4 regions of the Micromonospora sp. NPDC049275 genome follow, and region 2 is predicted to be linked to each of the others. Evidence: riboswitches for the same ligand, from Rfam matches in the RefSeq annotation. Region 2 holds a riboswitch; each other region holds the start of a gene.
The links. Region 2 has a riboswitch for cyclic di-AMP ahead of ACGFIE_RS18155 (coiled-coil domain-containing protein). Riboswitches for the same ligand answer to the same signal wherever they lie in the genome.
Positions count from the first base shown of each region.

Region 1: linked by a shared signal. The riboswitch ahead of ACGFIE_RS20845 (C39 family peptidase) and the one ahead of ACGFIE_RS18155 (coiled-coil domain-containing protein) in region 2 are both predicted to bind cyclic di-AMP.
Region 3: linked by a shared signal. The riboswitch ahead of ACGFIE_RS25060 (transglycosylase family protein) and the one ahead of ACGFIE_RS18155 (coiled-coil domain-containing protein) in region 2 are both predicted to bind cyclic di-AMP.
Region 4: linked by a shared signal. The riboswitch ahead of ACGFIE_RS01785 (coiled-coil domain-containing protein) and the one ahead of ACGFIE_RS18155 (coiled-coil domain-containing protein) in region 2 are both predicted to bind cyclic di-AMP.

Region 1 is NZ_JBICSN010000006.1:298,368-305,376, reverse strand. Features, by position in the region: partial or broken gene ACGFIE_RS20855 (hypothetical protein) at 1-197, shown strand, start outside; gene ACGFIE_RS20850 (hypothetical protein) at 327-1,097, shown strand; cyclic di-AMP (ydaO/yuaA leader) riboswitch at 1,382-1,523, shown strand; gene ACGFIE_RS20845 (C39 family peptidase) at 1,756-2,598, shown strand; gene ACGFIE_RS20840 (alpha/beta fold hydrolase) at 2,723-3,475, shown strand; gene ACGFIE_RS20835 (CDP-glycerol glycerophosphotransferase family protein) at 3,507-5,213, opposite strand; gene ACGFIE_RS20830 (D-ribitol-5-phosphate cytidylyltransferase) at 5,256-6,773, opposite strand; gene ACGFIE_RS20825 (ABC transporter ATP-binding protein) at 6,862-7,009, opposite strand, start outside.
Region 2 is NZ_JBICSN010000005.1:174,884-181,892, reverse strand. Features, by position in the region: gene ACGFIE_RS18165 (HelD family protein) at 1-149, shown strand, start outside; gene ACGFIE_RS18160 (cation diffusion facilitator family transporter) at 257-1,174, shown strand; cyclic di-AMP (ydaO/yuaA leader) riboswitch at 1,317-1,448, shown strand; gene ACGFIE_RS18155 (coiled-coil domain-containing protein) at 1,454-2,521, shown strand; gene ACGFIE_RS18150 (TetR/AcrR family transcriptional regulator) at 2,562-3,149, opposite strand; gene ACGFIE_RS18145 (alpha/beta fold hydrolase) at 3,229-4,149, shown strand; gene ACGFIE_RS18140 (DUF998 domain-containing protein) at 4,180-4,887, opposite strand; gene ACGFIE_RS18135 (low temperature requirement protein A) at 4,968-6,188, opposite strand; gene ACGFIE_RS18130 (TetR/AcrR family transcriptional regulator) at 6,289-6,879, opposite strand; gene ACGFIE_RS18125 (alpha/beta fold hydrolase) at 6,872-7,009, opposite strand, start outside.
Region 3 is NZ_JBICSN010000009.1:226,687-233,695, forward strand. Features, by position in the region: gene ACGFIE_RS25040 (nitrilase-related carbon-nitrogen hydrolase) at 1-366, shown strand, start outside; gene ACGFIE_RS25045 (BTAD domain-containing putative transcriptional regulator) at 332-3,154, opposite strand; gene ACGFIE_RS25050 (peptidase inhibitor family I36 protein) at 3,338-3,739, shown strand; gene ACGFIE_RS25055 (peptidoglycan-binding protein) at 3,823-4,311, opposite strand; cyclic di-AMP (ydaO/yuaA leader) riboswitch at 4,595-4,764, shown strand; gene ACGFIE_RS25060 (transglycosylase family protein) at 4,765-5,442, shown strand; gene ACGFIE_RS25065 (hypothetical protein) at 5,518-5,880, opposite strand; gene dinB (DNA polymerase IV) at 5,995-7,009, opposite strand, start outside.
Region 4 is NZ_JBICSN010000001.1:369,248-376,256, forward strand. Features, by position in the region: gene ACGFIE_RS01765 (heavy metal translocating P-type ATPase) at 1-2,148, opposite strand, end outside; gene ACGFIE_RS01770 (hypothetical protein) at 2,161-3,114, opposite strand; gene ACGFIE_RS01775 (heavy-metal-associated domain-containing protein) at 3,129-3,338, opposite strand; gene ACGFIE_RS01780 (metal-sensitive transcriptional regulator) at 3,489-3,785, shown strand; cyclic di-AMP (ydaO/yuaA leader) riboswitch at 4,504-4,634, shown strand; gene ACGFIE_RS01785 (coiled-coil domain-containing protein) at 4,639-5,658, shown strand; gene ACGFIE_RS01790 (carbonic anhydrase) at 5,716-6,441, opposite strand; gene ACGFIE_RS01795 (helix-turn-helix transcriptional regulator) at 6,686-7,009, shown strand, end outside.

The DNA.
Region 1 (7,009 bases), on a different contig from region 2:
ACCCGGCCTCGGCGGTCCGTGTGGGTGCCGCCGAGGAGTTCATCCCGGCCGGGTCGGTCGACGCGCAACCGGCACCGCCCGGTGGCCAGTGCGCCATCGCGACCGGCGTGCTGCCGGTGTCCGCGGCCGGGTCCGACCGGCGGCCTCTCGTCGACGCTTCGCGCGGCTGGGCTCCCCGGGGTCCGCCCCGGCGCTGAGTCACCGGGCCATGCGTCCCGTCGTCGCGCCCTGTCGATCCACCTCCGCACCCCGCCGATCCGTGGCCCGCCGTGGCCAGGTCGCGGCGGGGCTTCCCATCGCTTTGCTCTCTCCGCGAGGAGCCGACCATGGAGACTGCCGCCTTCTACCAGTTCATGACCGATGTGCCGCAGGCCGCTGCCATCTGGTCGACCCTGTTCCTGCTGGCGCTGGGCGTACTCGCCGTGCTGGTCGCCCGTCCCGAGCGGGACCGCCGCGCGGACGACCCGGTCCCGGCCGCGCCGACCGCCCGCGAGGTGGCCGCGGCCGAAGCCGACGACCTGCACCGGTATGCCGAGGAGGTGACAGTCGCCGCGACCGGCGCCGCCAAGACGGCACGGCGGCGACGCGATGCCTGGGTGACCGCTCAGGAACGGGTGGAGCGGGCCTGGGTGGCGTACGACGAGGCGGACGCCGCCGCCCGCCGCTTCGCGGGTTCTGGTGCGCTGCCCACCCCGCACACCCCCCGGACGCCCGCCGAGTACGCCTCCCGGGAGCGCTACCTGCACCGTGCGGCGATGGCGGCGTACTGGCGGGGCGATCTGACCATGGCGCAGCTCGGTGACGTGCTCGCCCACCGGCGCGGCTGGGATTCCCGGCGGCACCCGGTCGAGCAGGAGGTGCTGCTCAGCCGGGCGATCCGGGACGCGCGACTGGCCGACTACCGGGCCGCCGCCACCGAGGAGCGGGCCGCCTGGCGGGACGCGGAACTGGCCGCCGAGTCGGCGCGCACCCTTGCCGAGGAGGCGTACGCGGCAACGGCGCGGCTGCGGCCCAGCCCGGCAACCGCCCGACGCGCGGCGAGTGGGGCGTCCCGTCCCGCCCTCGTGGCACGGTGGCGCCCGGCTCGCGCGGGTTGAGCCCGATCCGTTACGTGAGCCCGGTCACGCCATTCGAAAATCGGGCGTCCGACGCGTTCGGCTCGATCTTTCCCGTGATTGTGGCCGCATTATCGGCAGCCTGTCCGGTTGTCGCCCGTCGGCGTCGCCGTAACCGGTTGTCCCATCGAGTCACATCATCGGCAGTACGCGCAGAAATTGTCGCACCGAATCGGGTTTACGCAGGTGAACCTGGCTTGGCAGGCCGCGAACAGGCCAGTAGTGTCGTCCCGTCCGGTGCGGTAACCGATCGCAACAGGCGACGCCGCGCCGACCCGCTCAATCGTGCTTAACGAACCGGGGACCCATCAGTAAGTCTGGGGTGAATCCGCGAGCCACGGCCTGCGGTAGGGCGATCTTCCCGCCCGAATCCGTCAGCTAACCCGGTAGGCGGTGTCGGAAGGAGTTCCAAACCCGTGCAGCACCTTTCCACCCCTCGGTTGTTCCCACGCCTCCACGGCGCAGCGGTGCCCCCGCTCATCCGTCCAGTGACGGTGAGCTGACCCCCGGGTCATCGCCTTTCCCGCCCGGCCCCGCCGGGTGTTCCCCTGAGCGGTTCACCATCCGCGGACCACTGTCCGCGCGCTGGCGCCTGCCCGGATGCCGGTCCGGCCCGTGGTGTGCCGCTCTCCCCCGATCCGTGGAGGACCCCGTGAAGCACACCATGCAGCGTCAGCTCCGTCGCCTGGCGACCGAGCGCCCGTACCAGATCGTCGCCACCTCCGCCGCGGCCCTCGTGATCGCCACGGCCACCGGCGCCCTGCTCACCGGCGCCGACGACGCGCCGGCCAGCCACCGCACCGCTACCACTGTCGCCGAGATGCGCAGTGACACAGCCGTTTCCCTCGGCGACGCGCGCGACGCGTCCCCCAGTGCCGCGCCGACGACCGCCGCCCCGGCCACCAGCGCCGCGTCGCCCGCCGCCAAGGCCAGCGCCAACCCGGATCTGACCCGTAAGCGGCAGTCACCGAAGCCGCCCGCGACCAAGGTGCTCGACTACGACTACGAGGCGCAGAACACGTACTACAACTGCGGCCCCGCAGCCACCCGCAACGCGCTCAGCGCCACCGGCATCGACCGCACCCAGGAGGAACTCGGTGCCGAGCTGGGCACCACCGAGATGGGCACCAACTCGGCCGAGGACACCACCCGAGCACTCAACGCCGAGGTGAAGGGCTCCCCGTACCAGACCCGGATGTTTGCCGGCGCGCCCAGCCCGGCCCAGATGGACCGGCTCCAGGCCGACGTGGTCAAGGCCATCACCGACGGCCGGGGCGTGGTGGCCAACGTCGTCGGCGACGCCACCGACACCGACGGCGGCTGGCACTCCTACGGCGGCGGGCACTACATCGCCGTCGTGGGCTACAAGGACAACGGCCGGACCGTGCGGATCGCCGACTCGGCGAACCCGGCCGACCCGTCCTACTGGATCACCACGATCGACCTCGCCAACTGGATTGCCACCCGGGGCTACTCCGCCTGACCCAGGCACGTAGACCGCCGCGGGCGTCGTCCCCCACAAGGGGCCGGCGCCCGCGGCCTCATTCCGGTACGCGCCGCCATCGACGAGTCTCGTACCCGGCCGCGAACCGTGGCAGACTGCGGCCGTGGTGGATGAATCGGGTGGCCGCACCGGTCGCCTGCCGGTCCTGCTGCTGCTGCACGGTATGGGGGCGACCGGAGACGTCTGGCTGCCGTGGGCGCCGTTGCTGGAGCAGCACTGGCCGGGGCGGTGGCTCGCACCGGATCTCGCCGGCCACGGCTGGTCGGCCCCGCTGCCGTCCTACTCCTTTGCTGGTTTCGCCGGCCGAATCGCCCACGGCCTCGCCGCCGACGACCGGCTCGTCGTGCTCGGGCACTCGCTGGGCGGGGTGGTCGGCCTGGCGCTGGCCGCCCGCGCCGCCGGGACACCTGTGGACGCGGTGGTCGGGCTCGGCATCAAGGCGCTCTGGTCACCCGCTGAGCTGGCCCGCGCCGCTGAGCTCGCCGCACGCCCGGTGAGCTGGTTCGCCAGCCGCACCGAGGCGGCCCGCCGCTATCTGCGCGTCTCCGGGTTGGTCGGCCTGGTCCCGCCGGATCATCCGGTGGTGGACGCCGGGTTGCGTCAGGTCGACGGCCGGTGGCGCCTCGCCATGGACCCGACAGCCTTCGGCGTCGGCGAGCCCGACCTGGCCCCGTTGCTGGCGGCGACCGACGTGCCGGTGGTGCTGGCCCGCGGGGAACACGACCCGATGGTCACCGACGAGCAGCTCAAGGCGTACGGCGTACCGGTCGCCACGCTGCCCGGTCTCGGCCACAACGCACACGTCGAGGACCCGGCGGCCGTGCTGGCGCTGCTCGACCCGTACCGGCGTGGGTGAGCTGGATGAAGCGGACGCGGTGGCCGGGGGCTCAGGTGGTGGGGGAGACCCGCTCCAGGTCCGGCTCGACCGGCCGCCCGGGGGGCGGCGGGCTCCAGTCCGGCTCCAGCTCGCGCCTGGCAGCGTCCAGGAACGCGTCGGCGTACGACTCGGCCGGGAAGTCACCGAGGTAGCGCCGCCGGGTCGCCCAGCGCCCCGGCGCCATCGGATCGGTGCCGAGCAGCCGGCCCAGCACATCGTCCAGGTTCGTCATGTCCCGGTGCAGCACGTAGCCCGCGCCGGCCAGCGGGAACCGCTCGGTGAACCGGTCACCCTCGCCGCCCATGTCGGTCACCGCGAAGGGCTTGCCGGAGTAGAGGTAGTCCGAGATCACCCCGGAGACGTCGGAGATCAGCGCGTCGGAGCGGTTCACGCTATCCACCAGGCTCAGGCCGCGGGCGGCGGCGCCCCAGACGTGCGGCCGGCCGGTCCGCGCCCGGTCCGCCGCGAGCAGCTCGGTCAGCCGACCCAGCTGCCGCGCCGATGCCGGGTTCTGCGTGGTGTACGGGTGGGCGCGCAGGATGACCGTCACGCCCCGGTCGAGCAGCTTGCGCAGCATCGGTTCGGCCACCGGCAGCGAGCAGTAGTCCGCGTCCGCGTGATGTCCCGTCCAGGTCGGGGTGTAGAGCACCGTGCGGGGTGAGTCGGCAGCCAGGGGCTCCGGGCGTACGGTGATCGACTCGACCTGCGGGCGGCCCACTATCACGAACTTCTCCGCCGGGATCTGCACCCCGGCCCGGGCGTACCGCTCGATTGCCGCCGGGCCGGCCACGAAGATCCGGTCGAAGATTCCCGACACCGGGTTGGCGCTCGGCGCCTTGTCGCTGTCGCCGTGGTGCAGCTGGACGTGGGTGAGCTGGGTGAAGCGGATGCAGTGGCTGTTCTTCGCACCGTGGTTGACGTAGAACGCCGCCCGCAGGCTCGGCACCAGCACCTCGTCCATCGCCCTCAGGGTGGGGCAGTAGACCACTGGCGCATCGGTGGCTGCGGCGATCGGGGCCAGGAACTCGGGTTCCCTCAGCACGACCATGAACGGCCGGCCGATCCGCTTCAGGTACGGCAGCCACATGGTGACCTGGTACTCCGAGCCGGGAGGCGCGGAGAAGTAGAGCAGGAACTCCGGCTGGTGCCGGCGCAGCGCCCGGCCCACCGCCCCGCCGCCGGCCGGTGGCCGGAACCGGCGCCGGGCGAGACTCAGCGCGATCGTGCCGGCGCCGGCGCCGACCAGCAGGCCCGCCGCGAGGGCGACCAGGGCCGGCATGGTCGCCGCGGCGGCCAGCGCCACCACGGCGAGAAGCACGAGCAGCGCGTCGCCGAGGTGCGTGGCGACCGGCGCCGTCCAGGACCGCACCGGCAGGTTGGCCGCCCGGATCTCCAGGTTGCCGGCGTCCCGCAGCGGGCCCACCAGCAGCACCAGCCCGAGCAGCACCAGCGCGGCGGCGGCCAGCGCGGGGTCGAACCCGCCGTCCAGCCGTCGGGCGTAGCCGACCAGGACGGCGGCGGCGATCAGTGTCGTCTCGGCGGCGGTGTCCGCGTCCTGGCGGATCCGTCGCTCAGCGGCGGTGGCGACGAGGGCGGCCACGGCCAGCGCCAGCCCCCAACCGGTCGCCCCGGTCAGCGCCACGACCAGGAAGGCCAGCACGGCCAGCCCGATGCTCAGGCACCGTGCGATCAGTTTCCGGACCAGGTCACCACGCATGTCGCTCCGTTCACCATCGTCCCGGTCAGCAGTGTTCGGCCGTCAGCCGACGGTCGCCGAGGCGGCATTGATCTCGTCGGCCAGCCGCGGTGTCTGGGCCGGCACGGTCCGCGCCGCTTCGCCCGGCGCCCGGCGTACGTCGATGACCTGCCCGGTGAGTTCCGAGATCAGCACGTCCAGCGACGACTGGGCGACGGCCTCCGCGGCGAGCAGGGTGTGCTCCGGCTCCTCGCCGAAGGCCCGCGTCCGCATCGGGGTGGCGGTCCGCTCCGGGTTGATGCAGTTGACGCGTACGCCGACGTCGGCCCATTCGTCGGCGAGCGCCTGGGTGAGGTTGACCAGGGCGGCCTTGGTGGCCGAGTAGAGCGCGTAGCGGGCCCGCCCCCGGGTGTAGGAGCTGGACGTGTAGAGCAGCAGCTGGCCCTTGGTCTGCTGGAGATACGGAAGGGCCTGGCGGGCGATGGTCACCGGGCCGACGAAGTTGACCTGGAGCAGCCGGTCCATCGTCTCCTCGTCCATCTCGGCGAGGGCGCCCCTCTCCAGGATGCCGGCGGTCACCACCACGTGGTCGATCCGGCCGGTGGCCTCGAAGGCGGTCTTCAGCGCGGTCTCGACGTCCCCGGCCCGCTCCACGTGGGTGCCGGTGGTGGAACGGCTGAACGGGAAGACCTGGGCGCCGTAGCGAAGGGCCAGCTCGGTCAGCTCGTGGCCGATGCCGTAGCTGCCGCCGAACACGACGATGGTGCGGCCGGTCAGCTCCTCGCGGTAGCTGCGGTGGTCGGTCAGCCGGGGCGCCTGCGCCGCGGCGAGCTGGAAGAGTTTGTCCGCCAGGTGCACGTCGACCGGGTGGGTGACCTTGATGTTCTCGTCCGAACCGTCGATCACCTTGATCGGCGTGCCGGGCAGGTAGCGCAGCACCACGCCGCAGTCGTCGGTGGCGGCGAAGTTCGGGTCGCCCTCGGCGATCCGGTACGCCTCGCGGATGGTGCTGGAGCGGAACGCCTGCGGGGTCTGACCGCGGCGCAGCGAGGAGCGGACCGGAATGTCAGTGATGCAGTCGTTCTCGTCGACCTGGATGATCGTGTCCGCCGACGGGATGGCCACGTCGACCGCGGAGTACGTCCAGAGGGCGTTCACGCACTCCCGCACGATCCGGGCGCTGACCAGCGGGCGTACCGCGTCGTGGAAGAGGATGTTGACGTCGCCGTCACCGATCGCGGCCAGGGCGAGCCGGGTGGTCGCGTTGCGGGTGTCACCGCCCTCGATCACCTTCTTCACCTTGCGGAACCCGGCCTGCGCCACGATCCGCTGGGCGTCGGCGAGGTGGCTGGCGGCCATCATCACGATGATCTCGTCGATCTCGGGGGCGGCCTCGAAGACGGCGAGGGTGTGCTCGATGATCGGCTTGCCGGCGATCTTCAAAAGCTGCTTGGGGATGCCGAGCCCGAGTCGTTCGCCGGTGCCGCCGGCCAGCACCACCGCCACCGTCCGGCCGGGTAGCCAGGACGCCGGCGGAGCTGCCGCCGCGGCGTCCGGGACGGGGGCCTGCTGGTGGGTCATTGCCGATCCTCACTGATCCGCTGGTGCTGCGAGCTGCCGACGCCGGTCCCGGGCTCCCACCACCGTCGCGGCGGGAGCCCGGGATGCGTCACCTGCTGGACATGTAGTCCTCGTAGGCCTTGGTCACCTCGTCGGTGGTGCCGTCCATCCGGATCTGCCCCGACTCCAGCCAGATCGACCGCTCGCAGGTGTCCCGGATCGAGCTGATCGAGTGGCTGACGAGGAACACCGTACCG
Region 2 (7,009 bases):
GCCTGGAGGCCAAGGGCATGGAGTACGACGGGGTGGTGCTGGTCGCCCCGAGCGAGATCCGGGCCGACCCGGGCTCCGGCGTCCGGACGCTCTACGTGGCGCTCTCCCGGGCCACCCAGCGGCTCACCACCATCGACCCGACCGGCTGACCTGCCCGTTGGCGGTGTCGGCGGTCGGACCCGCCCGTACAGTTGCATACATAGCGATGTGAGCATACATTTGACCGGGTCCCGGGTGGCGACGGAGGGTGGATCTCGTGGGAGCAGGTCATGACCACCACCACGCCTCGGTCGCCAACGCCGCCCACCAGCACCGGGGCCGCCTCTGGGCCGCGTTCGGGCTGCTCGCCACCCTGATGGTGGTCGAGGGTGTGGCCGCCTTCCACACCGGCTCGCTCGCCCTGCTCTCCGACGCCGGGCACATGTTCACCGACGTGCTCGGCATCGGGATGGCGCTCGCCGCGATCACCGCCACCCGACGGGCCACCGGCGACCCACAGCGCACCTTCGGGCTCTACCGCCTCGAGGTGCTCGCCGCCCTGGCCAACGCCGTCCTGCTCTCCGGGGTGGCGGTCTACGTGGTGATCGAGGCGATCGGCCGGTTCGGCGACCCCCACGAGGTGCTGACCGGCCCGATGCTCGCGGTGGCCGTCCTCGGCCTGCTCGCGAACCTGGGCGCGTTCGCGCTGCTGCGCGCCGGCGCCCGGGAGAGCATCAACCTCCAGGGCGCCTACCTGGAGGTGCTCGGCGACCTGCTCGGCTCGCTCGGCGTGATCGGCGCGGCGCTGCTCATCGCGGTCACCGACTGGTGGTGGGCCGATCCGCTTGTCGCGGTCGCCATCGGCGTGTTCATCCTGCCGCGCACCTGGCGGCTGGGGCGTGCCGCCGTCCGCATCCTGGTGCAGGCCGCCCCGGAACACCTCCAGGTCACCGCCGTGCACGACCGCCTGGCCACGGTGCCCGGCGTCGTCGAGGTGCACGACCTGCACGTCTGGACGCTCACCTCGGGCATGGATGTTGCCTCCGCACACCTGATCATGGCGCCCGGCGCGGAGGTCGGCGCGGTCCTCACCGCGGCGCGTACCGCCCTGCGGGAGGACTTCCGCATCGAGCACGCCACGCTGCAGATCGAGCCCGGGGCCGCCCCGGGTGCCTGCGGTTCGATCGAGTGGTGATCACGTTCGTGACGGACAGACCGTTTCGCCGTCATTTTCCGGTGATGGTGCGGACACCTTCCGTCACATCGACTGCACGCGTCCCACCTGTCCCGGTAGGCTCGGTCCCGGCCACCACCCGGCGGCGCCCTCCCGGCGCCGGTGGCGGCCGCCGCCTAATCACCCGAGAGGGCGAACCGGGGAACCATGTTCCTGGGGTGCATCCGCGTCAGCGGTAGGGATCTTCCGTCCCGAACCCGTCAGCTAACCCGGTCGGCGGCTGACGGAAGGACATGCGAAGTGGCACCAGCACGACCACCTGCCGCCCGACTCGCGGCACTGATAGTCATGATGGTCACCCTCGGCGTCGCGGTACCGATCGGCGCCGCCACCGCCGCTCCCCCCGGCGGCCTGCGGGCCGCCGCGGCGCCCGACGGCGACGAGGAGGGCGGCACCCCCGCGCTGCGAGCCCAACTCGAGGCCGCCAGCAAGGGCTACCTGGACGCCAAGCGCGCCCTGGACACCTCCGTCCAGCGGCAGCGGCAACTCGCGGCCAAGCTGAAGACCACCGAAGCCGAGATGACCGTACGCAGCGGCAAGGTCGGCGAGATCGCCGGCGTGGCGTACCGCACCGGCCGCCTCAGCACCGTCTCGGCGTTGCTCAACACCAACACCCCCGAGGGCTTCCTGGACCGGGCGGCCTCGCTGGACGTGGTGGCCGCCAACGAGGACCGGGTGCTGCGCGAGCTGCACGCCACCCGCGACGAGGCCAACCGCACCCGCCTCGCCCTGGACGGCGAGATCCGCGAGCAGCGCAAGCAGGTCGAGGTGATGGCCAAGCGCAAGGAGCAGGCCGAGCGGGCACTCACGGTCGCCACCAGCAAGCCGCGCACCACCGCCGCCGACACCAGCTCCAACCGGGGCACCTCCACCGCCAACGCCCAGCCCGCGCCGCGCAACTCCGACGGCTCCTGGCCGTCCGAGTCATGCAGCATCAACGACCCCACCCCGGCCAGCGGCTGCATCACCCCGCGCACCCTGCACGCCCTCAACCAGGCCAAGGCCGCCGGCTTCACCCACTACGTCTCCTGTCACCGCTCCGGCGGCTCCGGCGAACATCCCAAGGGTCGGGCCTGCGACTTCGCCGCGGCGAAGGGCGGGTTCGGCGGTGACGCCACAGGCGCCGACAAGACGTACGGCAGCAACCTGGCCGCGTACTTCATCCGCAACTCCGACCGGCTCGCCGTGCTCTACGTGATCTGGTACAGGCAGATCTGGCTGCCCAGCAGTGGGTGGAAGTCGTACAGCGGAGGCAACGGCGACCCGTCCAGCGACCACACCAACCACGTACACCTGTCGGTGTACTGAGAGCAGCGACGTTTGTCTGATGATGCGATCGCATCTTTACTCACGGTAGCGGCAGTGGCCTCCCGGCAGTGCGGCCGGCGGCTGCGGCGACGGTTGCCAGGTCGTCGCTCGAGAAGCCGGCGCGGCTCAGCACCGCAAGCGATTTGTTCGTCGCCAGCGTGCACAACGCCAGCTCTGCCGCCTCCCGCTCATCGGCCCCCGCCGCCCGCAACGCCTGCTGCAGCATCGCTCGCAAACCGTCGATCATGGCGCGAACCGTCGCCTGGCCTTCCGCGTCGAGAGCCGGGAACTGCGTTGCCGACACCGTGAGCAGGCAGCCGTCGGGCACCGTCGGGTCGGCGATGCGGTTCAGGGTGACCTGCAGGTACGCGGCCACAACCGCGCTCGGGCTCGGGTGGGGGCCGGACAACGCCTGCTCGTACAGCGGGTGGTAGGTCTGCGCGTACCGCTGCAGGCTTTTGCGGAAGAGGGTGCTCTTGTCGCCGAACGTGCCGTACAGCGAACCCCGACCCAGGCCCGTGCCCTCGGTCAGGCGGTCGATCGAGGCCTCCGAATAGCCCCAGCGCCAGAAGACATGCATCGCGCGTCGTAGCGCCTCGTCCACGTCGAACTGCTTGCGGCCCGCCATGGTCCGTGAGTCTACACATCTTGTAACGATCGTTCCAATGGTCTTGTACCGATCGTTCCATCATGCGTATGGTGCCGGCATGACAAACCTGAGTTCGCTGCAGTTGCCCGACGGGTTCGCCGAGGTCTTCACCAGCCGGCTGGTGGAGCTGGACGGGCTGCGGTTGCACGCGGTCACCGGCGGGGACGGCCCGCCGCTGCTGCTGGTCGGCGGGTGGCCGCAGACCTGGTACGCCTGGCGGGAAGTAATGCCCGCACTCGCCCGCGAGCACACCGTCGTCGCCGTCGACTCGCGCGGAGCCGGGCTCTCCGACAAGCCCGACGACGGTTACGACGCCGGCACACTGGCCGCCGATCTGGTCGCTCTGATGGCCGCGCTCGGGCACGACCGGTTCGACGTGGTCGGTCACGACATCGGCACGTGGACCGGGTACGCGCTGGCTGCCGACTACCCCGAGCGGGTGGGCCGACTCGCCGTCCTCGAAGCAATGATCCCCGGTCTCTCGCCCTCCCCGCCGGCCTTCAGCCCGGCGGCGGTCAATCAGAAACTCTGGCAGTTCGGCTTCAACCGGCTCACCGACCTGAACGAGGAACTGGTCCGGGGCCGGGAGCGACTCTTCTTCGGCTGGCAGTTCGCCACCAAGGCCGCCACCCCCACCGCGATCCCCGCCTACGCCGTCGACGTCTACGTCGACGCGATCGCTGCGGATCCTCGCGCGCTGCGGGCGAGCTTCGAGTACTACCGGGCGCTGGACGAGACGATCGCGCAGAACGAGCAGCGCAGCAGGACCCGGCTGACGCTGCCGGTGCTCGCCGTCGGTGGCGCGCTGTGGAGCGGCGCGAGCGCCGCCCAGACGATGCGGCTGGCGGCCGACGACGTCACAGGCGTTGTTCTCGACGGCTGCGGCCATTACCCCGCCGAGGAGCAGCCGGCGCGGTTCACCGCGATCCTGAAGGAATTCCTCGACGACAAGCCGGTAGCAGGCGTGCCGCACGGCTGACCCGTTCGTGGCACAGTCCCCCCGGACGGGTCAGTTGCCGGTGGATGCCGTGCCTGCGGATGCGCTGGTCGCGGCAACGCGTGGTACGCGAGAGTCGGCCCGGCTGCGGAGGAGTGCGATGGCGACGGCGACCTGCCAGATGACGATCGTGTAGACGGAGCCGCGTTCGATCGCCCCCGAGGGCAGGCCGGCACCGAAGGTGAGAAAGAGAGCGACCACGGAGACCAGGCCGAATGCTCCGACGACGAGGCCGACGAGGCCGATCAACCGCGTCTCGGGAGTCTTTCGCCAGTGGATGCCCAGGACGAGGGCAAGCACGTTCCCGCCCAGGATGGCAAGCGTCGCTCCGGTGAAGTGCAGGGCAAGCGTGCCGTTCTGCTGCGCCTGCAGGGAACCGTGGAAGGTTCCGACAAGGATGTAGCCGATCATGGTCACGACCCCCATCACGGCGGTGAAGGTTCGGGCCCGCCCGCTGATCGTCCGCGACAGCAGCACTGTGGCGATCCCGAAGAGGATGCCCTGGACGATGAAGCCGGAGTTCATCACGACGTGCAGCGGCGAGTCGAGTTCGCGGCCTTGGAACACCCCGGCCGTTGCGGATCCGAGGTCGCTGATCCAGTTGTCGGCGTAGCTGTAGCTGGGCGACTTCCACGCCGCGGCCGTGATCGCTTCGGCGGCGAGATAGATCGCCGGGCCCAGGAGGAAGGTGGCAGCGGCGAGGGGGCGGATCCTGCTCATGATGGGTTCCATTCCGTCTGGATTACTGATTGGTCGGTCAGATTCGAAGGGAGGGGCCCTTCCTGCCAGATCAGCCCCGATCAGCGTGACCCCAGTCGTCGTTCGAACCCGAGGTGGGCCAGGACGATCAGGGCCAGGTAGGCCACGAGCACTCGACCACTGACGGCGGTGGCGAGCAGGCCCAGCAACAGTGGGGCCGCGATGCCTGTGGTGACCCGTGAGATCGTCCTCGGCAGGTCGGAACTGTGGCTGGCGACGCCGGTGACCACGCCGAGGGTGAAGTAGGCAGCGACCGCTCCGCAGAGCAGCCAGCGACATTGGTCCGGCAGTGGGTCGGAGCCGTGCCTCACCACCAGGGAGAGCGGTACGGCGATGGTGGCGACGACGCCGGTGACCAGGCAGTGCAGGCCGAGGGCGGCGCGGGCGGGGATCCGGCCGGCGCGCAGGTGCGGCAGGCCGGCGTATCCGAAGACGACGGACAGGCCGAACAGGCCGGCCAGCAGCACGAAGGACGCGATTGCGGTGACCAGCAGGCCGAAGTCGTACCGCGCCTCGCCTGCCGCGGCGACGACCTGCACCACCGATTCGCCCAGCACGATGATCACGAAGAGCCCCAGCCGCTCGGAGAGGTGGGCCGGATCGACAGACACCCCGTGCATGACCGGTACCGTGCCGCCGGGGCCTCCTGATCGTGGCCGACGCCGAGTGCTTTTCCGCGCGGTGAGGTACGACTGGACCCGCTGGAGGATCCTGCTGCCGGACAGGACCAGGATCAGCAGTAGGTCGAGGCCGACTCCCACCGCCCAGAGCGCGAGCTTCCAGTGTTCGTCGACCCAGAGCGACGCGAACCAGGGCAGCAGTCCTGCCGAGTACTGCACCACCGGGAAGTCCAGCAGTACTTCGCCGCGCCGCCACGACTTGGACCCGTAGACGCGCGTGGCGATGTAGGCGACCGCGAAGACGTTGAGCGGACGGATGTCGCTGCCGTGCCCGAGCACGGTGTGCGCCACACCTGGCACGGACGCGGCCATGACCCCGAGGCCGAACATGCCGACCATCAGCCGCACCACGCGGGTCTGACCGGCGGCGACGTTGCCGTACAACATGAACGTCGTCCAGGACAGCCACAGAGCCAGGAACAGCAGTGCGTAGAGACCGAGCGCCGCGGCGTCCAGTTCGGACCCGAGCACGTGTGCCAGAGCGGCCACGCCGGCCACCGCCACGAGGTCGAAGAAGAGCTCGGCCCAACTCGCGTGCCGCTCGATCCTGGCGTCTCTGTGCTCTTCGTCGATGTTCACCATCGGCGGCCGCCGGGTGGTGGTGTCCGGGTGGTCGTGGGTGCCCGGGTGATGCTGATGTCGGTCCTCCGCGATGATGTGGTCGGGGTTCGTGGACGATCCGTCAGCCGGCGGGAGCGCTGCTCGTCGAGATGTCGCGCAGGCCACGGTCGAGAAAATCGACAATCCAGGTGAAGCTGTCGTCGACAGATGCGTCGAACTTGAACCCGCCGGCTGCCTCCAGGGTCGAGAACCCGTGCAGGACGCTGCGGAGCAGCCGCAGGGCGTGAATCTCCTGGCTGGAGTCCAGGTGGTAGCCGCGCAGCATGGCCGCCCAGGAGGCGACCACCCGTTCGACGGCGGGGATGATCGGGTCGTCGGGTCCGGTCTGGCGGGCGGCAGCATCGCCGGCCGCGTACTGCCCGGGGTGTTCCCGCACGTAGGTCCGCATCGCCTGCGCCCCGGCGGCGAGGGCATCGCTGCCGGCCCGGCCCTGGATGGCGTCGCGAATGGCGTCCGCGAAGTCGGCCATGGCCCGGACAGCGATGCGGTGGGCCAGGTCGGCCTGGCTGGTGACGTGTTTGTAGAGCGCGGGGGTCTTGACTCCGAGCCGTTCGGCGACCAGGCCCATGCTGAGGTTCTCGAAGCCGATCTCGTCGATCAGTGCGGCCGCGGCCTCGGTGACCGACAGCGGGGTCAGCCCGGCCCTAGGCATTCGCCAGCGTCTTGTCGAGGAAGGGCCGGGCCAGCGCCAGGACCTGATCCGGCGTCTGGGCGTGTGCGTAGTGGCCGGCACCCTCGATGACGACGAGCTCGCCGAGGCCCCTGGGCAGATCAGCGATGAT
Region 3 (7,009 bases), on a different contig from region 2:
GTCCGGCGGTATCGGGCGGAGGGAGCCTCGGTGCTGCTCGTCCCCGCTCTGGACTTCACCTCCGACGGCTGGCTGCACAGCCGCATCGCCCTGGTCCGGGGCGTGGAGAACGGGCTCACAGTGGTCCGGCCCGCCGTGTCCGGCCGACTGACGGTCAGCGACGCCGGCGGCAGGCTGTTGGGCGAAGCCACCGCCGGTGACGCGGAGGTGCTGGTCACGGGAAGTCCGACGACAGGCTGGGGCACGGTCTACTCGCGTACGGGAGATTGGCTTCCGTTCTTGGGCCTGGGCTTGTTGGTCGTCTCCGTTGCCGGGGCGCGGCGGCGGACGGTCACGTTCCCTCGGCGGCCGCGAGCCGACGTCTGACCTTCTCCGCGTCCGGGTGCCCGAGGTCATCGAGGAGGCTCAACGCTGTCCGCCAGCTCCGGGTCGCCCCGACCGGATCGCCCGCGTCGACCTGCGCCTCGGCCAGGTGCCCCAGCGTGTCCGCCTCGTAGTACCGGTCCCGGAACTCCCGGTACAGCTCCGCCGCGTGCCGGTACGCGCCGACCGCCTCCATCGGTCTGCCCGCGCGGTGCTGGGCGTAACCGAGGGTGTCCCAGGTGGCCGCCTGGCCGTGCCTGTCGTCGAACTCGCGCAGCAGCTCCAGCCCCTGTTGGCACGCCTCGATCGCGGCGTCGTGCGCTCCGAGCTGGGCGCGGTACCAACCGATCGCGTTCAACGCCATCGCCTGCCCGTACCGATGCCCGGCCGCCCGGTACAACCTGAGTGCCGCCTCGGCGTGTTCGACCACCTCGTCGCGCCGACCCTGCCGGTCGGCCATCTCGGCCAGATCCAGGCAGGTGTGCGCCTGGTTGGCCTGGTCGTCGAGGGTCCGGAACAGCTCCAGTGCCCGCTGGAGCTGACCGGGTGCCTCGTCGAGGCGGCCCAGCCGGGCCTGTGCCCGGGCCAGACTGCGACGTGCGTGTGCCTGCCCGGCCGAGTCTCCGCCGCGGCGCGCGGCGATCAACGCGGTGTGCTGTACCGCCAGCTGGTCGTGCCAGCCGCCCTGTCGGTCCAGGAAACTGGTCAAACTCCAGGCCAGTTGCCAGGCGTGCCGGTCAAACCCGCTGGCAGCGCACCGCTCGACGAGCGCGATCAGGACCTCCCGCTCCCGGGAGAACCACGCCGCCGCCTCGTCGTGGTCGCCGGCCTTCTCCGGTCGGACTCCGGCGACGGCGGGCGGCAGCGCGATGGGGTCCCAGTGCGGATGCAGCAGCACGGCCGCACCGTGCGCGCTGTGCAGGTAGTGGTCGAAGAGCCGGCGCCGCGCCTCGGCCCGGTCACCTGTCGGGTCCTGCTCACCGGACAGCTCGGCGGCGAAGGCCCGCAGCAGGTCGTGCATCCCGTACCGGTCCGGGCCGCGTTCGAGCATCAGGTGCGCGTCGGTGAGTTCGGTGAACGCCGTTCGGACGTCGCGGCGGTCGACGCCGGCGAGACTGGCTGCGGCCGCCGTGCTGAGCGTCACGTCCGTGCTGCCGCCTACCAGCCGGAAGAGCCGGGCCGTCGGCCCGGTCAACAGGCGGTACGACCAGGACAGCGCAGTCCGTACGCTGCTCGCGTGGTCGCCCGCGTCCAGCCCGTCCAACCCGCCGTCGGTGCGTAACTGCGCGCCCAGCTCGGCCAGGGAGAGTTGAGGCCGGACCACCGCCCGGGCCGCCACCACGACCAGGGCCAGCGGCAACCGGTCGCAGAGCCCGACCAACTCGCCGACGGCGTCCCGTTCCGCCTCGGCCCGCGCCCCGATCCGCGCGTGCAGCAGCGCCTCCGCGTCCGCGGCGGTCAGCAGGTCCAGCACCAGCGGCTCCGCTCCATCGGTGGCGACCAGACCGGTCAGGCGATCCCGGCTGGTCACCAGCACCAGACAGCGGGCGGAGCCGGGTAGCAGCGGTCGGACCTGCGCGGCGTCGAGGGCGTTGTCCAGCAGTACCAGCATCCGCCGACCGGCCAGGAGACTGCGGTACAGCGCGGTCTGCTCCTGCGGGTCGACCGGCAGTTCCCGGGGCGACACCCCGAGCGCCGCGAGGAAGCCGCGTACGACCTGCTCGGCGCTGCGCACCACGCCGCTGTGGCTGTAGCCCTCCAGGTTGGCGTAGAGCTGCCCATCGGGGAACTGGCCGACCACCTGGTGCGCCCAGTGCACGGCCAGCGCGGTCTTGCCCACCCCGGCCTGCCCGGACAACACCGCCACCGGTACCGCCCCGGGATGCGCGTCGGCCGTCGCTCGCAGCGCGTCCAGTTGGGCCAGCTCGACCCTTCGTCCGGCGAAACCCCGGACGTCCGACGGCAACTGCGCCGGCACCGGGTGGGTCAGGGCCGGCCGGGTGACGGGGCCGGCCGTGGTGTGCGTCGAGGTGGGTTCCGTGCCGGCGGTCGGCACGGTCACCTCACCGCGCAGGATGGCCTGGTGCAGCTGGCGAAGCTCCACGCCCGGGTCTACGCCGAGCGCGTCGGCGAGTCGCTTCCGCAGCCGGGCGTAGTAGGTCAGCGCCTGCGCGCCGCGCCCGGCCACGGCCAGCGCGTGCAGCAACACCGCGGCGACCGGCTCGTCCAGGGGTTGGTCGTCGGCGAGTCGGGTCAGCGGATCGATCACCGCCTCCGCCTCGCCCCGGCGCACCAGGGCGCGGGCCCACTGCACGGCGGTGTCGGTGTACCGGCGGTGCCAGTCCTGCCGGACCCGGGCCGCCCACTCTCCGGGCAACCCGGAGAGCGGCTCGCCGCGCCACAGCTCCAGTGCCCGGCGCAGCAACTCCACCCGCTCGGGGTCGTCCTCGGCCAACCCGTCGGCCGTCGACCGCAGGATGTCGAAGTGCTGTCCGTCCACGGTCTCCGGAGGCAGGTCCAGCACGTATCCGCCGGAGCGTCGGCCCAGCGCGTCCGGTGCGCCGGCCTCGGCCAGCACGCGACGCAGCCGGGCGAGGTAGACGTGCAGGTTGTGCCGGACCCTGAGCGGTGGAGCGTCGCCCCAGACCCGGTCGACAAGCGACTCCACGTGGACCGGCCGGCCCACGTCGACCGCCAGCGCGGCGAGGACGGCACGTTGCCGGGCCGCTCCGGCGTCGACCAGGTGGCCGTCCGTCCATACCTCGACCGGCCCGAGGACCCGAATCTCCATGAACCGCCGCTCGCCGTGCCGCCAGTCATTCGACCCGGCCCCGGGGCGGCCGGATTGAGGTTCCGGCAGGAATTCGTCGATCTGCCGCGCGAATCATCGTCGGCACAGCGACATCAATCAACGCGATGTCGGCAATTCGACTCACGGCCCGTTCCGGTCGTGACGACACCGGAGGTCACCATCGTGCGAAGTGCTCTGCGAAGGTTCACGTCCGCGCTGCTCGGCGTGGTTGCCGTGGGCGCCACGCTCGCCGTCGCCCCGAGCCCGGCCCAGGCCAACTACGCCTGCCCCTCGGGTCTGCTCTGCCTGTACGCCGGCACCAACTTCAGCGGCGACATCTTCCTGCTCGACGGGCCCTACAACGGCTGCAACGACGTTCCGCTGCCCTCGTACTTCCGCAACAAGACTCAGTCGATCATCAACAACCGGCCGTCCGGCACCGTCTCCACCTTCTGGGACAACGCCAACGCCACGGGGCTGCTCGGCTACCAGCACGCCTACGGCTACCGGGCGAACCTGGCGTACGACTCGGCCGCCATCGGGGGGAACTGGAACCAGCGGATCGAGGCGGTCCGGGTCTGCTGATCCGGGGGCCCGAACCGGGCCGGGGGGCACGACGGCGCCGGCCGGAATCCAACGGGGGACTCCGGCCGGCGCCGTCGCGCGGGTCAGCCCGGGTAGTAGCACTGGTTCGGGATGACCGGACCGCCGTTGACCCCGAAGATCGCGAAGCCCATCCACGCCCGGGTCTGCGGGCCGTACTCGCCGTCCTCGGCGATGTTGGCCCACTCCCAGGTGTCGTTGATCTTCTGTTGCGCGGCCCGGACGGCGTTGCGCGTGTTGGTGCCGTACTGGCCGTCGAGACGCAGGGACTGGGAGTAGCAGTTGTTCAGTGCCTCCTGCAACACCTTGACCGCGCTGTTGGAGTTGCCGTACTTCAGATAGCAGGTCTTGTTGCGGTCCTGCCAGCCGACGGTGGGCACGTGCATCTCGGCGCCACCCGGGTAGCCGCCGACGTTGTAGTAGGTGAGGCTGGTGCAGGTGGTGGCCGCCTGCGCGGCGGTCGGCGCGAGCCCGACGAGTCCGGCGCTGACGAGGACGGTCGCGAGGGTGGCGGCGGCACTGCGGCGGCCGATGCGGCTCTGGTGGATCGGCATGCTCTCCTCCTGGGATGGGCTGCCGGGTTGACCCGGCATGCACTGGAGCATCGCGATCGCCGATCTATGGAATCCTGCCGGAATGTCAATCGCGCCCCGCAGCGCCCGGTCGGCGGCATCCCGGCCCGATCGGAAACGGTCCATCGTGGTCGCTGCACAGTCGAGGACCGTCCGCAACCGCTGAGCGGGCCGCTCCGCGTGCCCCGGTGAAGAACTTCACAGGGGTTGGGCGATGGTCACCGGCCGTGCCTACCGTCGGTCGGGTCCGCCGCTGCGGACACCGCGACCGGCAACGCCAAATCCTGCCCCCGGTCGTCGGAAACAGAACCCGGGCAGGAGCGGGGGACCCAACGTTCCTCGGTGCATGTCACCTCGGGGTGAAGCCGCCACCGCGCGGCCGGGCGCCTCGGCCCGAACCCGACAGCTCACCTCGCCGGCGTGGAGGAAGCACACATGACGTCTGTCTACACGCCCCGTCACCGACGGGTCACCACCCGCCGCGTCGCCGTCGGCACCCTGGCCGTCGGCGCGGTCACCGGCGCTGTCGCCCTCTTCGGCCCCGCGGCCCCGGCCCAGGCCGGTGTCAACTGGGACGCGGTCGCCCAGTGCGAGTCCGGCGGCAACTGGAAGATCAACACCGGCAACGGCTACTACGGTGGCCTGCAGTTCTCCCAGAGCACCTGGGCCGGTTACGGCGGCAAGAAGTACGCCGCCCGCGCCGACCTGGCCAGCCGCGGCGAGCAGATCGCCGTCGCCGAGAAGGTGCTCGACGGTCAGGGCATCGGCGCGTGGCCGACCTGCGGCCGCAAGGGCGGCTCGTCGGGCGGCTCCGCCACGAAGTCCTCGACGAAGTCGACAGCGAAGTCGTCCACGTCCACCGCGCCGAAGGACCGCTCCACCGCCCCGAAGGAGCGGTCGTCGCGCGGCGACCAGCCGGCGACCCGCAACCACGAGCGCACCGCTCCCGCGGCCAGCGGCGACACGTACGTCGTCACGCCGGGAGACACCCTGTCGCAGATCGCCGACAGCCACCGCCAGGCGGGCGGCTGGCAGGCCCTGTACGAGCGCAACCGGCAGCTGATCGGTGCCGACCCGGGCCTGATCTTCCCGGGTCAGCGGCTCGCTCTCTGACGTACGACACTCGAACGCTCGGCCGGGTCACCGGCCGAGCGTTCGGTCGTTCTACGGCCCCGGTCGGGGCGCGGGTCACGCCGCGGCGGACGCCCTCGACCCCCGGCGCGACATCACCGCCGTGGCGTCGCGGTCCCAGCGGGGGGCAGGTGCCGCCGCCTCGCCGGGCCAGCCCGTGCCGACACCGTCGCCGTCACCGCCGCTGGTCATCTCGACCGAGTCGGCAGTCCTGCGAGCCAGCCGCAGCGACTGCTCGGCGCCCGCGCGAGCCGAGCACGGCCAGGACTGGCCGGCGCACTGGAGGTTGCGGCAGTGACCCTCGTCGTCGGGCTCGTGGGCACTCAGCACGTCGACCGCCAGCTGCCAGAGCAGGGGGTCGGTCACGTCGTGCGGGCGTTCGGCGCGCCGGCTCGGTCGGTTGCTCGTGTCGTCGGACATGATGGCCCCCCTCGTCAGGCTGTTCCCCACAAGGGTCACCCGTGAGCCGGCGGCTAAACCGTCGACCTGCTGTGATGTGTCTCCGGTCGCAGCTGGCGGGGCCCCATACGTCGCTCAGTCCGGCAATAGCGGCATCTCGACGCCCGGGTCCCGGCCGAGAAGCACCGCCCGGGTGAGCGCCGCCGAGCCGAACCGGTCGCGCACCGCGTCCACCGCCGCGTCCAGGTCGGCGCCCGTGTCGGCCTCGAACGGCAGTTCCGGCTGCACCGGGTTGTCGTCGAGGTTGCCCACCGAGACGCCGATCAGGGTGACGCCCCGCCGGTCGATCTCCGGCAGCGCGGCCCGCAGCAGTGCCCGCGCGGCGGCCAGCAGCGGCGTGGTGTCCGCTGTCGCCTTGCCGATGGTGTGCGAGCGGGTGGCCCGGGTGTAGTCACCGAAGCGCAGCCGCAGCACCACGGTGCGCCCCGACCGCCCGGCCGAGCGCATCCGACGGCTGACCCGGTCGACAAGGCCGGCCAGGATGGCGTCCAGCTCCGTCGGGGCGTGCGGGGTGCGACTCAACGCGTGCTGCGCGCCCATCGAGCCCCGGCGGCGGCCCACCTGCACCGACCGGGGGTCGCGGTTGTGGGCCAGGGCGTGCAGGTGCCGGCCGGCGCCCGCCCCGAGCAGGGACACCAGCGCGGCCTCGCCGAGCCGGGCCACCTCCCCGACGGTACGGATCCGACGTTCCCGCAGCTTCGCCGCGGTGATCGGGCCGACGCCCCAGAGCCGTTCCACAGGCAGCGGGTGCAGGAACGCCACCTCGGCGTCCGGGGCGACGACAAGCAGCCCGTCCGGCTTCGCCACCGCGCTGGCCACCTTCGCCAGGAACTTCGTCCGGGCGACGCCCACCGTGATCGGCAGGTGGACGCGGTCGCGGACCTCCCGGCGCAGCCTCTCGGCGATGTCGGCAGGTGCGCCGACCAGCCGCCGCAGGCCGCCCACGTCGAGGAACGCCTCGTCGATGGAGAGCCCCTCGACCAGCGGGGTGGTCTGCCGGAAGATCTCGAACACCGCCCGGCTGGCCTGCGTGTACGCCGCCATCCGGGGCGGCACCACTATCGCGTCCGGGCACAGTCGGCGTGCCTGC
Region 4 (7,009 bases), on a different contig from region 2:
GTTGAGCAGCCCGGCGGCGGCCAGCGGCAGGGCTGCCACGTTGTAACCGAAGGCCCAGAACAGGTTGCCCCGGATGATCCCGAGCGTGCGCCGGGACAGCCGGATGGCGTCCACCGCCGCATCCAGGTCGCCCCGGACGAGGGTGAGGTCGGACGCCTCGATCGCCACGTCGGTGCCGGTGCCCATGGCCAACCCCAGGTCGGCCTGGGCAAGCGCCGGCGCGTCGTTCACCCCGTCCCCCACCATCGCCACCGACCGCCCCTCGGCCTGGAGCCGCTTGATCACGTCGACCTTCCCGGCGGGCAGCACCTCGGCGATCACCTCGTCGATGCCCACCTCGGCGGCGACCGCCCGGGCCACGGTGGGATTGTCCCCGGTCAGCAGGACCGGGGTGAGCCCCAGCGCACGCAGCCGAGCCACGGCTGTCCGGCTGGTGGGCCGGACCACGTCGGCGACCGCGAGCACACCCCGCGCCAGTCCGTCCCAGCCGGCGACGATCGCCGTACGCCCAGCGGCCTCGGCGTCCCGCACGGCCCGGTCAACCTCCGGCGGTACGTCGACACCGCGCTCGCGCAGCAGCCGGGGCCGGCCGACCAGTACGGCCCGCCCGTCGACGGTGCCGGTGACGCCCGACCCTTCGAGGTTGGCGAAGCCCGTCACCGGGGGCAGCGCTCCGACCTCGGCGGCACCCGTGGCGACGGCCCGGGCGATCGGGTGCTCGGAGGCGGCCTCCACGGCCCCGGCGAGCCGAAGCAACTCGGCGCGGACCTCACCGCTCGCCGGCACGACGTCCACCAACGTCATCCGGCCAGTCGTCACGGTGCCGGTCTTGTCCAGTACGACGGTGTCGACGCGGCGGGTCGACTCCAGCGCCTCCGGCCCCTTGATCAGCACGCCGAGCTGGGCGCCGCGGCCCGTGCCGACCAACAGCGCGGTAGGCGTGGCCAGCCCGAGGGCACACGGGCAGGCGATGATCAGCACGGCCACGGCGGCGGTGAACGCGGCGGTCGGACCGGCGCCGGTGCCGAGCCACCAGCCGAGGGTGCCCACCGCCAGGGTGATGACGATAGGCACGAAGACACCGGAGATCCGGTCGGCCAGCCGCTGCACGGCGGCCTTGCCGCTCTGCGCCTGCTCGACGAGGTCGGCCATCCGGGCGAGTTGCGTGTCGCCGCCGACCCGGGTGGCGGTGACGACCAATCGGCCCCCCGCGTTGATCGTGGCACCGACCACGCCGTCGCCCGGCCCGACCTCGACCGGCACCGACTCACCGGTCAGCATGCTGGCGTCGACGGCTGATGTGCCCTCGTCGACGACCCCGTCGGTGGCGATCTTCTCGCCGGGGCGGACCACGAACCGGTCACCGACGGCGAGCCGGTCCACCGGGATCCGCGTCTCCACCCCGTCGCGCAGCACCGCCACGTCCCGGGCGCCCAGTTCGAGAAGGGCGCGCAGGGCCGCCCCGGCGGTCCGCTTGGACCGGGCCTCGAAGTAGCGGCCGGCCAGGATGAACACCGTCACCCCGGCGGCCGCTTCCAGGTAGATGGTGCCGGCGCCGTCGGTGCGCGTGATGTCGAAGCGGAACGGGTGCGTCATCCCGGGCATCCCCGCGTCGCCCAGGAAGAGCGCCCAGAGCGACCAGCCGAACGCGGCCAGGGTGCCCAGCGAGACCAGCGTGTCCATGGTCGCGGCGCCGTGCCGCAGGTTGGTCCAGGCGGCCCGGTGGAACGGCAGCCCGCCCCAGACCACCACCGGAGCCGCGAGGGTCAGCGACAGCCACTGCCAGTAGTCGAACTGCCAGGGCGGCACCATGGCCAGCACGACCACCGGCACGCTGAGCGCCACCGACACCCACAGCCGGGTACGCGGACCCCGCAGCGGGTCGGCCGGCTGCTCGGTCGTCGGCGGGGCCGGCAGGGCCGCCGTGTAGCCCGTCTTCTGCACCGTGTCGATCAGGTCGTCCGGGGTGACACCGTCGGCGTACCGGACCGTGGCCTTCTCGGTGGCGTAGTTGACTGTGGCGCTCACCCCGTCCATCCGGTTCAGCTTCTTCTCGATCCGGGCGGCGCAGGCGGCGCACGTCATTCCCCCGATGGCCAGCTCGATCCGGTTCGGCGCCTCGGGCAGGGGTCTGCTGGTGGTGGTCATCGTCTGGTCCCGTCAGTTGTGCCCGTGGCCGGGGGTGCCGTGCTCGGCGCCGCCGGTCGAGGACGGTCCACCCGGGGTGGGGCCGCCGGTCGCGGCGGCGTCGGCAACGACTGTGAACTCGGCGGTGTGCACCCGCCCGCCGTGCCGGAAGTCGAGGTAGAGCCGGTAGCTTCCGGCCGACGGCACCTCGGCGAGGAAGGTGACCTGCGGACCGGGTCGGGTACGCCCGTCGCCGGGCGTTCCGTCCGGGTGGACGTGCAGGTACGCCAGATCGCCCCGGCGCAACGCCACCAGGTGCCCGTACGCCCCCAGGTAGGGCTCCAGGTCGGTGACCGGCCGCCCGTCCCGGCTGACGGTAAGGGTGAGAGGCGACGTGCGGCCGGGCTGCGGCGTGCCGGCCAGGGTGACCGTGTACCCGTCGACGGTGGTGCTGCTCGCCGGGGCGGGCAGCGGCCGTTCGGTCAACTCACCGGGGACCGTCACGTCCACCCCGAGGATCAGGGGCTCGCCCCCGGTCGGGGTGAAGTCGGCGAACGCCCGCCACTGCCCGGGACCGGCCAGCGGGGTGTCGACCCGCCAGGTGCCGTCGGGAGCCAGGTCGGGGTGCACGTGGCGGAAACCGGACAGGTCCCGGCGGGCGACGATCAGGTGCATCCGCCTGTCGTGCGCCACGTCGTACCTGGTCACCGGACGGCCGTCCGGCCCACCGACGCGGAAGGCGAACTCGCCTGCCGGGGCGGCCACCGGAACGAGTGTGTAACCGCGGTCGGAGACGAGCAAGCCACCGGGAACCCGATCGGTCACCTCGTCGTGCGTGGTGGGGCCCGAGGTGTGGACGGCGCCGCCGTCGTGCCCGCTCTGGGCGGCCGGGGCGGCCGGGTCGACCACCCGGCCGATCCCGTACGCCGCGCCGAAGACCGCCGCGAGACCGAGGGCGAACCCGCCCAGCCTGGTCACCGTGTTCACCTCGGGCCTCCCGCTCACGCCTCGACGAGGTCGTAACCGGCCTCGTCGACAGCGGCCCGGACGGACTCGGTGGCCACGGGCTGCTCACTGGTGACGGTGACCCGGCCGGTGGCGAGATCCACCTGCACGTCGCGCACGCCGGCAATGGCGCCCACCTCGGCGCTGACGGCGCTGACGCAGTGCCCGCAGGTCATGCCCCGCACCTGGTACGTCGTGTCGACCATCGAATCTCTCCCTTCATCGTCTGCCAGCCTATACCCCCCAGGGGTAAGGCCGAGTCAGACCGGTGTCCGTTCACGTACCGGTACCCGGTGGGGGTATCCAGCAGGAAGCGACGTTACCATACCCCCCAGGGGTACGCTATTCTCGTCGTCATGAGCGCTCCCACCCCGATCCGCGGGTACACCGCCAGCAAGGACCAGCTGCTCGCGCGGCTCCGCCGCGTGGAGGGCCAGGTCCGAGGCATCGAGAAGATGGTCGACGACGACCGCTACTGCATCGACGTGCTCACCCAGATCTCCGCGATCCAGGCCGCGCTCGACAAGGTGGCCCTGGGCCTGCTCGACGGGCACGCCCGGCACTGCATGCACGAGGGAGCGGCCGAGGGCCGGGCCGACGAGATGGCCACCGAGATGATGGCGGCCGTAGGCCGACTCATGAAGCGCGGCTGAGCCGGCGGACCGGCCGGGCTCCCGCCGTGACTACCATTTCCCACGATGGCCCACCGGTCCCCGCCACACAGCCGGGCGCCGGCACCGCCAGGCAGCGGCGCCGGCACGTACCAGCCGGGCCCGTCGGTCACTGTGCGTGACCGCCCGTTCGTCAGCCAGCCATCCGATGCGCTCGTCACCGTGTTCGTCCGGCGGAGGTGAACCGCCCGGCCCGTCGGCACGTACCCCGCACCGGATCGTTGGGAGTCTCGCATTGGGTTCCGACCACAGCAGTTCCGCTCGACCCGCCCGGCCCGGGCATGTCGCGCCGCCGTACCCCTCACCACCGGGCTGGCCGCGGTGGTGACCGCGGCCGGGTCGACGCCGGTGCGGGGCGCGGACGCCGACGCCCTGACGCCGCGCCCCCGTGCGGACCGGACGGAGGCACCGGCCGGCCCCAGCTCCCCGCCAGCGGCTCGGCCCGACGGGCCCGATCCGGAGCGGCGTCCACCCCCATCCGCCGCCACCGCCCGGTGGCCAGAGCCGAACAGGAGCACGGATACGGCATGGTGACACTCCTCAGCGTGACCGGATCGGGCATCCGCCCTGAGAACCGCGTCACTGGTCACTCAACGCCATGGCGAAATGACACTTTTAGTGGGTATCGGGACGTAGCTCAGGCGGTGGAGTCTCGGGTAACCTCGCTGCCGGTCACCGATGAAGGCGCGCAGCGGCGCCTGCGGTGCCACCGCCCAATCGCCAACCGGCGAGCCGGGGACCCAGGCACGTGGGGTGAATCCGCGCCAGCGGTAGGGGCCACTTCCGCCCCGAACCCGTCAGCTAACCCGGTCGGCGGTCGACGGAAGGGAACATTGTGACGGCACCCCTACGCCGCTGGTTGACACCCGTGGTGGCCGTGCTCGCCGCGCTGACCGTGTTCGCCGGGCCCCTCCCGGCCCACGCCGCCCCGACGACCCCCACACCGTCCGGGCACGAGCAGGACGACGAGCCCAAGCTGCTCGACGACGTGATCGAGCAGACCAACCGGGACTACGTGGCGGCCAAGTCCAAGCTGGACCAGTCCAAGAAGCGGCAGCTCGAGCGTTCGCTGGAGGTCGAGCGGGCCAAGGCCGACCTGGCCGCGCTGGCGCCGCAGGTCGCGCAGATCGCCGCCCAGTCGTACCGGACCGGGCGCGTCGGCGCGATCGCGATGCTGCTCGAGAGCGACGCCCCGGACTCGTTCGTCCAACGGGCCGCGGCGCTCGACGAGATGAACATGGTCAACGAGAAGAAGCTCGCCGAGGTCAACGCGGTCAAGGCCCGCGCCGAGAAGGCCAAGCTGGCCCTCGACGCGGAGGTCCGCGAGCAGCAGAAGCAGACCGCCCTCATGGCGAAGGACAAGCGCGACGCGGAGAAGTCGCTCGCGCTCGTCGGCGGGCAGGGTTTCACAGGCGGCCTGGTGGACGCCACCTCGCCGGTCGCCCGGATCGGTCCGGGTCGCACCGCCGACGGTGACTGGAAGCCGCAGTCGTGCAGCGAGGAGGACCCCACCACCTCCGGCTGTGTCACGCCGCGCACCCTGCACGCGTACAAGGAGGTCAAACGGGCCGGGTTCAACCGGTTCGTCGGCTGCCACCGCAACGGTGGCCCGTACGAGCACCCGAAGGGCCGCGCCTGTGACTGGTCGTTGCAGAAGAGCGGCTTCAGCCCGTGGCACAACAACGACACCCGCATGTACGGCAACAACGTCGCCGCGTTCCTCATCCGCAACGCCGACCGCCTCGGCATCTACTACGTGATCTGGAACCGGCAGATCTGGTTCCCGGCGACCGGCTGGAAGTCGTACAGCGGGCCGTCGAACCACACCGACCACGTGCACATGTCGCTGCTCTGACCCACCGCTCAGGAGTCCGAGGGCCGTCCCGCACCCCGCGGGGCGGCCCTCGCCCTGTCAGGCGGCGGTAGCTGCCGGGGCGTCCGCGGCGCCGGGTGCGTCGACAGTCGCGGCACCCGACGGTACGGGGGTCACCGGGCGCACCACACCGGCGGCGAGCCGGTACGACATCCCCACCACCGCCAACCGTCCCTGCGCCACCTCGGCCGCCAGCACGGGCGACTGCCCGAGCAGCGTTTCGACGGTTTGGGCGATGTGGATGTCGACGATGCCGTCGATATCGGTCACGCCCTCGGCTGTTGCGCGCCGCAGGCTGGGCAGTACGGCGTCGACCACCGCGGGAAGGTGCCCCGGGGGCGCGATGCCGGTGGCGGACGCCTCGCGGGCAGCCTGCACGGCGCCGCACGAGTCGTGGCCGAGCACCACCACCAGCGGGGTGCCGAGCACGGTGACCGCGTACTCCACGCTGCCCAGCACCTCCGGGCCGGCGGTGTGCCCGGCCGTACGGACCACGAAGAGGTCGCCCAGCCCCCGGTCAAAGATGATCTCGGCGGCCAACCGGGAGTCGGAGCAGCCCACGATCACCGCGAACGGGTGCTGCCCGTCGGCCACGGCGGCCCGGTGCCCGGCGTCCTGGTTGGGGTGGCGCGGCGCTCCACTGACGAAGCGGCGATTGCCGGCGGCCAGCTCTGCGTAGGCACGGGCCGGCTCGGTCGACGTCGCCGCTCGATCGCCGACCCGCTGCGGGCCGGGCTGCTCGCCAGGCGTACCGGAACGGCTCATTCCCGCACCTCGTCTCCACGCGTTTGACCTGCTCAACAGGGTTTTCAGCCGGGCCGGCGGTGGGCGCAGGCCCGGGCTCCACGGTCACACGCACCGCAAGAGGCGTCAAGGTATGCGTGATTTAGATTTCATACGTAGAACCCGAACCGATCTCCGGCCGCAGGGACCGGGCCGGCCCGTCGGCATCTGGCCCGACACGCCGGCGGCATAGGGTGGGGCGGACAACCGGAGAGGCGGCGCCACGATGGCGAGCGCGGCGACGGCCGGAGGCGGCCGGAACTGGACGTTCCTGACCAACCATGGGCATGTGCTGCTGGCCATCGCCCGCGACCCCACCGCGCGGCTGCGCGACGTGGCGGCCGAGGTGGGCGTCACCGAGCGGGCCGCCCAGGCCATAGTCGCCGACCTGGAGGCCGGCGGTTACCTGCACCGCACCCGCGTGGGGCGCCGCAACGAGTACACCCTGAACCCCGCCGGCCGGTTCCGGCACCCCGCCGAGGCCGACCGCCAGGTGGGTGCGCTGCTCGCGCTCTTCGCCGACGCACCCGCCGACGACGTGACGTCCCAA